2 regions of the Shewanella sp. 8A genome follow, and region 1 is predicted to be linked to the other one. Evidence: predicted binding sites of a transcription regulator. Region 1 holds the regulator's gene; the other holds the start of a gene.
What was found. Region 1 encodes FliA, which starts transcription of late flagellar genes. Its sites were predicted from a motif close to CTAAAGNTNNNNNNNNNNNNGCCGATA; they were not measured.

Region 1 (6,202 bases):
GTTTGAGTCCAATTCACTTCGCGACATCAAATGCTGAACGTTATGGCAAAGCACCTTAAAATCACTGAGGGCAATTTCACGACGCATTAATTTGTCCCACGATGGCATCACTTGTTGGATGTTCGCGGTTAATGCATTCGCTAACGGCAAGCACTCCTCAACAGCATCCATAGTCTTATTTGCAGCTTGTTCAGTCATGTCAATGACATAACTTAGCCGTTCCTTAGCATCGGGTATTTCTGTATTTGCTAACTCAACTAACCGATTATCGATTTGGAAATCCATAAGAGCGCTATGCAATTGGCGAGTGAGTTTGCCTACCTCATCAAAAAGTTCCCTCTGAAGAGGAGCTGCCAGTTCTCTTAATAAATCATCAGCTTGATTTTGTTCATTCGCGCTTAACAGTTCGACTAAACGCTGAGCATGCTCGAGCGTGATGAGCCCTGATGTATGTGACTTCATAGCTCATCCCTGCTTAAGCGAGTCGTTCAAATATTTTATCTAGCTTCTCTTTCAATGTTGCTGCGGTAAAAGGCTTTACCACATACCCATTCACACCCGCTTGTGCAGCAGCAATAATTTGTTCACGTTTTGCCTCGGCAGTGACCATTAATACCGGTAGATGCTTCAAGGAGTCATCGGCCCTAATGGCTTTAAGTAAATCGATACCCTGCATGCCTGGCATATTCCAGTCTGTAACGACAAAATCAAAATCGCCTTTTTGCAACATTGGCAAGGCGGTTGAGCCATCGTCCGCTTCCTGGGTGTTGTTAAAGCCCAAGTCTCGCAACAAGTTCTTGATGATACGTCTCATTGTCGAAAAGTCATCAACGATGAGAATCTTCATATTCTTGTCCAAGGTTTCCTCCGGTGAGCTGACATTCAGTGCTCAATTAATAATTATACTTATGTCCAATGCTTGAGTTTGCCTTTGAGTCGCAACATTGCCTGACTTAATATCTGGCTAACACGCGATTCGCTTACCTCAAGAATGGCGCCAATCTCTTTTAAATTCAATGCTTCATCGTAATATAACGATAGCACTAGCGCGTCCCTTTCGGGCAATAATTTTATCGCCTCAACAAGTGCAGAATGAAACTGGGTTTCTGCCAAGACCTCAAACGTACCATCGCTAACATCATCACTTGTAGTGAGTATATCCTGTGATACGCCTAAGTCTTCTATCCCTATGATTTTACCAACAGAAACATCATTAAGAATATGATGGTACTCATCGAGCGTCATATCAAGTTTTTCTGCAATTTCTGTGTCGCGCGCATCACGACCTAGCACTTGCTCTAATTCATCAATGGCTTGGGCAACTCGACGATTATTTCGGTGGACAGAACGAGGAACCCAATCGCCACGGCGGATTTCATCCAACATGGCGCCACGGATCCTTATGCCGGCGAAGGTTTCAAACTTTGCACCTTTACCGCCATCAAACTTAGATGATGCTTCTAATAATCCCATCATCCCCGCCTGTAGCAGGTCATCTAACTGCACAGAGGCAGGTAATCTGGCGAGCAAGTGATGTGCAATTCTTTTAACCAACGGTGCATACTGTTCAACGATTGACGTTTTATTGTCTAAACAAGTATACGCTGCGGCTTTATTCACTCGTTTTTTCCTCTTGAAAATCTGGTCGTTGAACTAAGCGCTCAACGAAAAACTCCAAATGCCCACCAGGTTGCTGTGGTACTGGCCAGCTCATAATTTTATTCGCTAGACCTTGGTAAGCAATCGCAGCGGGAGACTTAGGATAAGCTTCAACCACTAACTTTTGCTTGCGAACCGATTTACGCAAATTTTCATCAAATGGAATGGTCGCAACTAATTCAAGTGCCACGTCCAAGAATCTGTCGGTCACTTTACTGAGTTTAGCAAACAATTCCATACCTTCGCGTAAACTACGCACCATATTTGCAACAATTTTAAAGCGGAAGACGCCGTGTTCACGGCTGAGGATTTTGATTAACGCATAGGCGTCAGTAATAGACGTTGGTTCGTCACAAACAACAACCAACACATCCTGTGACGCACGGGAGAAACTGAGTACCATGTCAGAAATCCCCGCGGCAGTATCCACGATGAGGATATCAAACTGGGTGCGCATCTCACTGAAAGCACGAATTAAGCCCGCATGTTGCGCAGGACTTAGCTCAACCATGCCCTGAGTACCCGATGTGGCTGGCACAATCCCAATACCTTTAGGCCCCCGGACAATAATGTCATCTAACTCAGCATCGCCAGACAATACATGGGAAAGGTTACGTTCAGCACGGATCCCTAACATGACATCGACGTTTGCTAAGCCAAGGTCAGCATCAAGCACTAAGACACGCTTGCCCTTCTCGGCTAATGCTACGGCAGTATTGATGGATACGCTGGTTTTACCCACACCACCTTTACCACCCGTAACCGCGATTACTTTCACTTTTTCGTTATAGGGTTGATTCATCATACGTAAACCACTTGCTTGATCCAGGGTCATAACTCTACTCAAATGCACAGGTCATATTATCTGACCACGCTGTGTCTGGTAACGATTGTTGTTCTGTGTTTTCTAAGGCCGCTAATGCTTGCTCAGCGAGCATCAAAGTATCAGCAACTTTCATATCTTCGGGCACTCGCTGCCCATCCGTAACATAACTTAATGGCAATCCACTTTGGATCAACACACTTAATGCGCCCGCTAAAGACACAGATTCATCAAGTTTGGTGAGTACAACACCAGATAAGGGAATGCGTTTAAAGTGATTTACAGCATCTTGCAGCACGCGGCGCTGTCCTGTGGCAGACAGTACCAGATAACTGCGGATAGGTATTCTGCTATTTGCAGTTAAATTATCAAGTTGCTGGTAAAGCCGCATATCTCGTTGGCCCATACCCGCGGTATCTATCAATACTAGCTTGCGATTTCTAAACTGATACAGAATTTGCTCTAGTTCAGCAAGGTCATGGGCTTGTTTGACTGGGCAGCCCATGATTTTGCCATAGGTGGCCAATTGCTCATAGGCGCCAATACGATAATGATCTGTGGTAATCAATGCCACTTGGTCAGCACCATGGTGAGCAGCAAAGCGTGCGGCCAGTTTAGCCAAGGAAGTGGTTTTCCCCACTCCAGTGGGACCAACTAATGCCACAACACCGCCTTGCTTAACAATATCATCACCTTGATTATCAAGCATATTCGCAAGACTTTGCGGCAGTGCACGAACTAATTCTGCAGGAGTATAGTGTTGGCTCAGCGCAGCTAATTTGTTTGCCACCGCTGGTGAAAACTCGGCCTCCAACAACTTTGACTCCAGCATGGCACCGACAGGGTCGATACGCTTTTTATGCTCAGTCATCAATGCTGAAACCTGATGGGTCAACAAATTACGTAAGGATGATAACTCGTCGCGCATGGCTTCAAGATCGGCATTTTGCTTTTGCGAACTCTGTGACTTTTTATCGAAGGGATTGCCCATATCACGGCGCTCAGCTTTAGGCGCAGCTGCGGTAGCTTGTAATCCTTTAGCCCATGCAGGAAGCTCTGCATCTTGTTGTTGATGCGTGAGTTGTTGGTTTAAACGATTTTGTTGCTTCTCAAGCAAGGCTTGGAGTGAGTCCGCTGGCGCCGAGGGTTTTAGCTTAGTTTCAGCGCGGATAGGCGCTTTGGCACCGAGCGAAACTAAGTCATCACTCACATCCATAAAGGTCGGAGTCGCAGCAGGCGCTTTCGCTTTTGGCTCGTCGTAGTCAACGGCAGCGACAATCTCAATACCGCCGTTCACCTTTTTATTGGACATAATCACCGCATCGGAGCCGAGCGTGTCCTTCACTTGGGCCAGTGCAGCACGCATGTCTTTGGCAAAAAAACGTTTAATCTTCACTTATGCGTCCTCTACTGGCCGACGGCAGATACGATGCGTATTTGCTTTTCATCGGGGATTTCTTGGTAAGAAATCACTCTGAGATTAGGAATAGTATATTTAACAAAGCGAGACAGGGTCGCACGTAACATACCAGACGTTAGCAAAATGGCAGGCTGTCCGACCATTTCTTGCTTTTGAGCGGCATCCGCTAAGGATTGTTGCATACGCTCCGCAAGACCTGGCTCGATATTGGGACCATCTCCACCCGTTGCTTGCATTGATTGATGCAACATCTGTTCCAACTCTGGCGCCAAAGTTATGACGGGGATTTCGAGTTCAGGGCCAGAGATCTCTTGAACGATCATGCGCTTCAATGCAATACGCACCGCCGCAGTTAACACTTCAGTATCGTTACTCTTAGTGCCGTATTCTAACAAAGTTTGCACTATGGTACGCAAGTCTCTGACAGAAACTCCTTCATTTAATAGGTTTTGCATCACTTTTACGACATTTCCGAGCGGCATCACATCAGGAATAAAGCCATCCACCAACTTAGGCGAGTGTTTAGCAAGCATATCCATCAGTTGTTGCACTTCTTCGTAACCTAAAAGTTTTGCTGCATTATTCGTCAATATTTGGCTGATATGAGTTGCCACTACCGTCGCGGCATCCACTACCGTATACCCTAAGGTTTGGGCATGTTCACGCAGCTCAGGGGCAATCCACACGGCTTCGAGACCAAAGGCAGGATCACGGGTCTCAATGCCATCTAACTTACCGTACACTTGTCCCGGATTAATGGCGAGCTCGCAGTCATGGCGAATATCCGCCTCCCCTACAACAACGCCCATAAGAGAAATACGATAGGCATTAGGCGAAAGGTCTAAATTGTCACGTATGTGAACCGCAGGAACCAAGAATCCCAATTCTTGCGAAAGCTTTTTACGTACACCTTTGATCCGGCTGAGTAATTCTCCACCTTGACCTTTATCGACTAAGGGGATTAAACGGTAACCCACTTCAAGACCGATAGTGTCAACATGATGCACATCGTCCCAGCTAAGTTCCTTAGGCTCTCTTTCGGCTCTTTCCGTTGGGCCCGTTTTGACTTGTTCGAGGGCTTTGGCACGTTTAGCCTCATTACGTTTAAATATAAAATAAGCCGCACATCCCGTTAAAACGGCGAAACTTAAAAACGCCATGTGCGGCATTCCAGGCACAATCCCCATAACGAACAATACGCCAGCAGCAATCCCTAGCGATTTATGACTGTCAAACATCTGACTCATCAACATCTGACCCATATCGCCAGATTCATTTTGGCGAGTTACCATCAATGCCGCAGCAATTGACAGTAATAAGCCTGGGATTTGGGCGACTAACCCGTCACCTATTGTTAAGAGGGTATAAATTTCAACCGCTTGAGAGAATGTCAAACCATGCTGCACAATCCCGATAATAAAACCACCGAGAATGTTGATCACTAAAATCATGATACCCGCGATAGCATCGCCCTTAACGAACTTAGACGCACCGTCCATTGCGCCATAAAAGTCAGCTTCGCGGGTGACTTCAGCCCGCCTAGTTCTGGCTTGATCTTGATTAATGATGCCCGCATTTAAGTCAGCATCAATTGCCATTTGCTTACCGGGCATCGCATCCAAGGTAAAGCGAGCACTCACCTCAGCAATCCGGCCAGCACCTTTGGTAACAACAGCAAAGTTGATAATAATCAGAATGATAAATACAACTAGACCAACGGCATAGTTACCACCAATCACTACGGAGCCAAAGGCTTCAATGACCTTACCCGCCGCATCACCACCGTTGTGACCTTCGAGTAATACCACACGGGTCGATGCCACGTTAAGTGCAAGTCGAAGCAGTGTCGCAACTAATAAAACGGTTGGAAAGGCAGCAAAGTCTAAAGGTCTATCGGTATAAATCGCGACCAAAAGCACAATCAAGGCTAAAGCAATGTTAAAGGAAAATAAGATGTCGAGTAGAAACGGGGGAATTGGCAGTACAATCATCGCTAATGCTGCAAGCACTAGCGCTGGCGTACCTATGCCCTTAAAAGAGCTTAGCTTCAACTGTTTTACTTGGCCTAGGGAGGCTTTAACATCCATTCACAGATACCTAAACTTTGACGTATAACAGCCTAAAAGCAAAAAGCACGCCAACAACTAACAATCAGGTAGTGAAGCTAATATGTAGCTAGCTAACTTTACGTTAGAACACTATTTACTCGTTACTAGGACTTGTTGAGATTTCAAGATTATATTTTGTTCATTCTGGCGCGAAACGAAGAAAGATGTGTGGTTGTCTTACTCAAATGACGA
Region 2 (6,202 bases), on a different contig from region 1:
TCGCGAGACATTGAACGTGGCACCAGTGGCGTGAGCTTTTTGATGCGTTTTATGGTGTTTAACATAGTGCCGACGCTGTTAGAAATTGCCATGGTCATTGGCATTTTCTTTTTTAATTATGGACTTGCCTTTGCAGCGATCACTTTTACCTCCGTGATGGCCTACATTTGGTTTTCGGTCATTGCTACCGAGTGGCGTACCGAATATGTGCGCGATGCCGCCAAGGCCGACTCCCTCTCTAATACCCGCGCTATCGACAGCCTGCTGAATTATGAAACCGTGAAGTATTTTAATAACGAGAAATATGAATCGGATAGATACGATCAGGCCCTAGAACAATGGGAAGTCGCTAAGCGTAAGAATCGTTTATCGCTTTTTGCCCTCAACGGCGGGCAGGCGCTGATTATTGCCTTAGCGATGACGGCGATGATGGCGTTAGCGGCTTATAAAGTGACCAACAATGAAATGACCATAGGTGACTTTGTGCTGATCAATGCTTTTATGATGCAGCTCTTTATGCCGCTAAACTTCTTGGGATTTGTCTACCGTGAGATCCGTGGCGCTTTAGCCAATATCGAGCGGATGTTCAGTTTGCTGGATAAACACCCTAGTATTATAGATAAATCCGATGCATTAGATTTTCACCCTTCCCTTGGCGAGCTTAGTTTTGAGCAGGTCAGTTTTAACTATGATGACAGACCCATACTGCGTAATGTTAGTTTTAAAGTTGCAGCGGGTAAAAAGGTCGCTGTGGTTGGGGATAGCGGTGCGGGAAAATCCACATTAATCAAACTATTGTTCCGCTTTTACGATGTAGAGCAAGGACGTATTTTGATTGATGGACACGACATTCGCCAGTTAACACAAGATGCGCTTCGCAGAGCGATTGCGATAGTGCCACAAGATACAGTGTTATTTAATGATTCTTTAGTTGAGAACATTCGTTATGGTCGCCCTGATGCGAGTGATGACGAAGTGCGCGATGCTATTAAACTCGCTCATTTAGAAGATTTTATTGCTTCACTTTCACAGGGTTGGGATACCAAAGTGGGTGAGCGGGGATTAAAACTTTCAGGTGGCGAGAAACAACGAGTTGCGATTGCTCGCGCGATCTTAAAAGGATCGCCAGTGTTAGTATTTGATGAGGCGACTTCATCCCTCGATAGTCGCTCCGAACAGGCTATTTTAACGGCCCTTCGCGAGGTGGCCAAAGGACACACCAGCTTAGTGGTTGCACATCGATTATCGACTATTGTTGATGCTGATCAGATTGTTGTTTTAAGCAAAGGTGAAATTGTTGAGCAGGGACATCATACAGCATTATTAGCCCAGGACGGCCTTTACGCTAAGTTGTGGCGGATACAAAATGAACAACAACAGCTCTTGGTGTAATTATCAAAAGCGTTTGCTGTAAGCCTAATAGCGTTGCGACAATTCAGTTTTTATTCAGCTAAGGCTCTCTATACTCGAATCCAAGCAAATAATCATAAGAGGTGCTTGGCATGGAAAATATGGCATTAAGAGTCAATATTGAAGGCAGAGAAGAGAAAGTCAGCACAGACTGGTTTGCGATTATGGCAACGCTTCAAAAGCGCGGTGTAGATTATGATTCGCTACAACGAATTCATGCTGAGCTCAATGCAGGTCTGAAAGTGACAACAAGACGGTTAACGCTGGCCAAACTGAATCTAGATATGGGACTGGCTGGGATTATTCGTGGAACGAATGAATATAACGCTGATATTCATGGTGTTTGTTAAGCAGAATAATAGGATATATAAAATTATATCCCCTTGGGTTTTCCAGCCTTCCAACCTTCACACAGCAGATTGAATTTATTGGTCGAGTCGTCAATTCGTTTCAGACGAATGACTTGACCTTCACGAAAACACAACAGCTCGCCTTCGATCTCTGTTAAGCGATTACAGCTCTTACAGCTTGTGCTGGCAGTTTTGCTGTCAGACATTTGGCTTACAAAGCTAGATTTCACAGTGTTTCCTTAACAATAAATATGAAATGATTTAATTCAATGCGTGTATCACGGATTTTACTCCTTTTGTGATACACATTCAAATTAGTTATTGCTGAATTAACTTTAGATGAAAGTCGTATGTTATGCACTGGAAATTTATTAATTATTGATTGATATGGGAATAATATTTATCCAGTGAAACCGACAAGCCACTTTCAAGTACAATCCGTACATGGGAAGGTTTGAGCTGCCTTGGTTCTGTTACCCCACATGCATGGGCTATTAGCGCCAAGTCGTGGTGTAGATTATGGTTATAATTGGCAACTCGGTTAGATTTATCTTTTGGATCAAGTCCTTGCTGAAGTTTTTTATTGTGTGTGGTAATTCCAGTGGGACAAGTATCCTTGTTGCATTGCAATGCTTGAATACAGCCTAAGGCGAACATATTCCCACGGGCTGAGGCGATAAAGTCAGCGCCTAAGGCGAGCGCCCAAGCGACCCGTGAAGGGACGATGAGTTTACCAGAGGCGATCACTTTGATACGTTTACGCAGTCCGCGTTGAATCAATACATTAACCAAAATAGGTAGACTTTCTTTTAGCGGTAGGCCAACACAATCCATTAAAGGTTGCGGCGCTGCACCTGTTCCACCATCGGCGCTATCTAAGGTGAAAAAGTCTGGAGCAGATGCTTCTCCACGACGTTCAATTTCATCGCAAAAATCTTCAAGCCATGTTACGTCGCCGAGTACGGCTTTTATTCCTGTGGGTTTACCCGTTACTTCGCGCACTCTGGCAATCATATCCAGAATATCGCCAACATTTTTAAACTCGATATGACCGTTGGGACTGATGGAATCTTGTCCCTGTGGAATACCGCGAATATGGGCGATTTCCTCTGTCACTTTTACGCCAGGTAGGATGCCACCTTTACCGGGTTTTGCACCTTGACTCATTTTGATTTCAAACATTTTGACTTGAGGGTGCGCTGCAATTGTTTTGAGTTTGTTATCGTCTAAATGGCCGTGCTCGTTACGAACGCCATATTTGGCGGTGCCGATTTGAAAGACTAAATCACAGCCGCCCTTTAAATGATAAGGGCTTAAACCGCCTTCACCTGTATTTAACCAACAACCTGCCTGCGCCGCACCATGGGATAAGGCGGTGATAGCGGGGCGGGACAGAGCGCCAAAGCTCATGGCAGAGATGTGGCAAATGGTATTTGTGGTGTAAGGTTCGCGGCAATCGGCGCCAATAGTCAGCGGATGAATGGGTGTAATGTCCTCATCTTGGGTCGGAAAGGCGGTATTCATAAACATAATCGTACCAGTCGTGTCCAAGGGCCGGGTCGAGCCAAATGCTATCGTTCTATCGACATTTTTAGCCGCTCTATATACCCAGCTTCGTTCTGCGCGGTTAAAGGGGAGTTCTTCCCTGTCCTGGGCAAAAAAGTATTGTCTGAAAAATTCACCTTGTTTCTCAAATAAATATCTAAAACGACCAATCACAGGATAGTTATGGCGTACTGCCTGTTTGGTTTGCAATTTGTCAGCAAAGTACATGTAGACAATGGCTAGAGCGCCAAAACCGATAATGATTAAAAACAGCCCAGATAAGAGATCTAGTCCCCACATAAACCAATTCAATTCGTGCATTTTGTTATCCTCTATTCATTGCCGTAGCGGGTGGAGATCAAGCTGGCAGGTTGTCCATCATTAATGGAAAGTAAAAACAACTGGCTGTAATCATCTTCACTGATGTTGGGAATGTCTGGTCCACCGAGAGCCTTGATGATAAGTGGCACGGTGTTGGAGTGCCCTGCAATTAAGCTGTTACCTTTAACCGCATGTACTTGTTCAACAATATGTTGGATATGGGTTTCGAGAGGTTTTTTTGCCTCGAGCACAGTAATCGGTAAATGCCGTTCCGTTGAAATCGGTAATAAGGTTTGCTGAGTTCTTTGATATTGGGTCGCAATCAGCTGTGAAATGGGGGTACGTTTTAAGGCGCTGATAAGCGCCTGAGCACGTATATTGCCACTGGCTGAAAGGGGAGGATCGCCTGCGGGCTCATCAGCTTTTTCTGCATGTCTTACGATAATGATTAATCGATTATCGGCAATAGCTTGATTGATCGGACTAAGTCCAATGCTGGCGAAGAATAGCAGACTTATCAGTAATGATTGTATTAGCGTTCCTGAATTGAAACCGATTCTTCGATTATGCCGCAAAAAACCATGTACATACTGGGCGATTGCCATGCCTTATATCCTTATTTTATGGGCGTGTGCAAGAGTGGGGTTAGGATGGTATTGAATAAACAAACCTATTCTCTATTTGTATCATCGCATTAAGTATGAATGGTACTGCAATTTATAAAATTGCTAAAGTTGCTCAAATTTTGGTCGATAATTAAGTCTCCCCAAGTTGAGTGGACTAGCATCATGGAAATCAATAACCCTGCACAGGTACAGAGCACTTCTTCGACCCACAGTAAATATGCTGAAAACGCGGCAAATAGTGATAAGACGAAAAATGTGGATGCCACCTCTAAACAGACGGCGCAGCAAACTAGTAAGCAGTTAATGAATCAAGCAATTCTATCGGCGCAGGAAGATGTAAGCCTAAAGTCGGGTGATCAATCTATGACCTTGCTTTATCGCGCAGCAATCGAAGCGATAAACAAAGAGTTAGCTCCTTCTATGGGCGAGAACGCGATTCAAACCGCCTATGATAACGGTGTCGATACGTCCCCCGAGGCCACTGCCGATCGTATTGTGAGTTTCGCGACGCAATTTTTTAGTGTTCATCAGCAGCAAAATTCGAATATGAGTTTTGACGAACAGCTCGACAGCTTTATGACCATCATTGGTGGCGCTATCGATAATGGCTTTAAAGAGGCGAGGGATATTTTATCTGGTCTTAAAGTGTTGCAGGGCGATATTGCCGATGGTGTGGATAAAACCTATGGGCTCGTTCAAGAAGGATTACAGGCCTTTAGGGACAGTTTTAATAAAAAATCAAATGAGACTCAAGCGACTAACACTTAATTTAATCCTGCATATCTTAACTCTTAAGCCCCTTACAATAAGGGGTTTTTGTTGTGTGAATAACCGTCTATGCTAGGAGCCTATTTAACGTTTTGCTTGAGGGCGAGTTATGTGGACTAGGGGACGCGTTATTGAACGTATTGATTGGAACGACAAGTTATTTTCACTGCGGATAGCGGCCGAGTTAGCTCCCTTTATTCCCGGTCAATTTATTAAACTCAGTCAACTTCAAGATGATAAGCGTATCGCTAGAGCTTATTCCCTGGTTAATTCTCCCGATAAACCCTATGCCGAGATTTTGGCTGTTGCTGTAGAGGATGGCCAGTTATCCCCACAATTACAGAATCTTACCATCGGTGATGAAATAGAAATCACTCCAACGGCAACGGGTTTTATGACCTTAGATGAGATCCCAAAGGGAGAATTACAAGGTCGGCATTTATGGTTTTTAGCCACAGGTACGGCCATCGGGCCATTCTTATCCATGCTGGATACCGCCGAACCTTGGCAGCGTTTTGAGAAAATTGTGCTTGTCTATGGTGTGCGCGAAGCTAAAGATTTAGCCTACCTCGATAAACTAAAGGCTTATTCGATGCAATATCCAAATCAGTTTATCCTGTGTTTAACTGTGACCCGTGAAAAGCTTGATGACGCATTGCAATGTCGTATTCCCGATGGCTTAGTCTCGGGTGAAATCGAGCGAAAAGTCGGATTAACCTTAAGTGCGGCGGATTCCCAGGTGATGATTTGCGGTAATCCTGGGATGATTAGCGGCGCCCAAGCGGCATTGCTTGATAAGGGGCTCTCGAAAAATTTACGCCGTGCTCCTGGGCAAATTACCGTAGAAAAATATTGGTAATAATGAGAGTGTTTAGCATCCGTTACCAACGTATTCGTTGCTTTATAGTTGTCGTTTAGAAGGATTTTTTGATGAAGTTGCTCTGCTCCCTTGCGTCACCCTATGCTCGCTGTGTTCGTAGCTTAATCCGTTATTTAGGGATTAAAGATATTGAAGAAGTTCTCGTTAATCCAATGGAAAATACGGCACAGTTGCTTGATGTTAATCCGTTAGGTCAGATTCCTTGCCTGATCACGAATGATGGCGTGCCTATTTTCGATAGCGAAGTGATTATGCGTTATCTGGACGCAGAATTAGGTTCACAGGAAATGTTTGGCGGTCAA

Region 2: a site for FliA is predicted at 4,355-4,381, ahead of M0413_RS13020 (DUF5610 domain-containing protein). Genes of this name have one in related genera too.

What each region holds. Positions count from the first base shown of each region.
Region 1 covers NZ_JAMDJP010000027.1:17,673-23,874, reverse strand. The annotation lists gene M0413_RS17540 (protein phosphatase CheZ) at 1-462, opposite strand, end outside; gene cheY (chemotaxis response regulator CheY) at 476-859, opposite strand; gene M0413_RS17530 (RNA polymerase sigma factor FliA) at 907-1,620, opposite strand; gene M0413_RS17525 (MinD/ParA family protein) at 1,613-2,494, opposite strand; gene flhF (flagellar biosynthesis GTPase FlhF) at 2,499-3,878, opposite strand; gene flhA (flagellar biosynthesis protein FlhA) at 3,890-5,989, opposite strand.
Region 2 covers NZ_JAMDJP010000015.1:35,404-41,605, forward strand. The annotation lists gene M0413_RS12995 (ABCB family ABC transporter ATP-binding protein/permease) at 1-1,392, shown strand, start outside; gene M0413_RS13000 (hypothetical protein) at 1,503-1,760, shown strand; gene M0413_RS13005 (hypothetical protein) at 1,784-1,990, opposite strand; gene M0413_RS13010 (FMN-binding glutamate synthase family protein) at 2,136-3,626, opposite strand; gene M0413_RS13015 (phosphoglycerate mutase family protein) at 3,638-4,231, opposite strand; gene M0413_RS13020 (DUF5610 domain-containing protein) at 4,415-5,020, shown strand; gene M0413_RS13025 (ferredoxin--NADP reductase) at 5,130-5,879, shown strand; gene M0413_RS13030 (glutathione S-transferase N-terminal domain-containing protein) at 5,951-6,202, shown strand, end outside.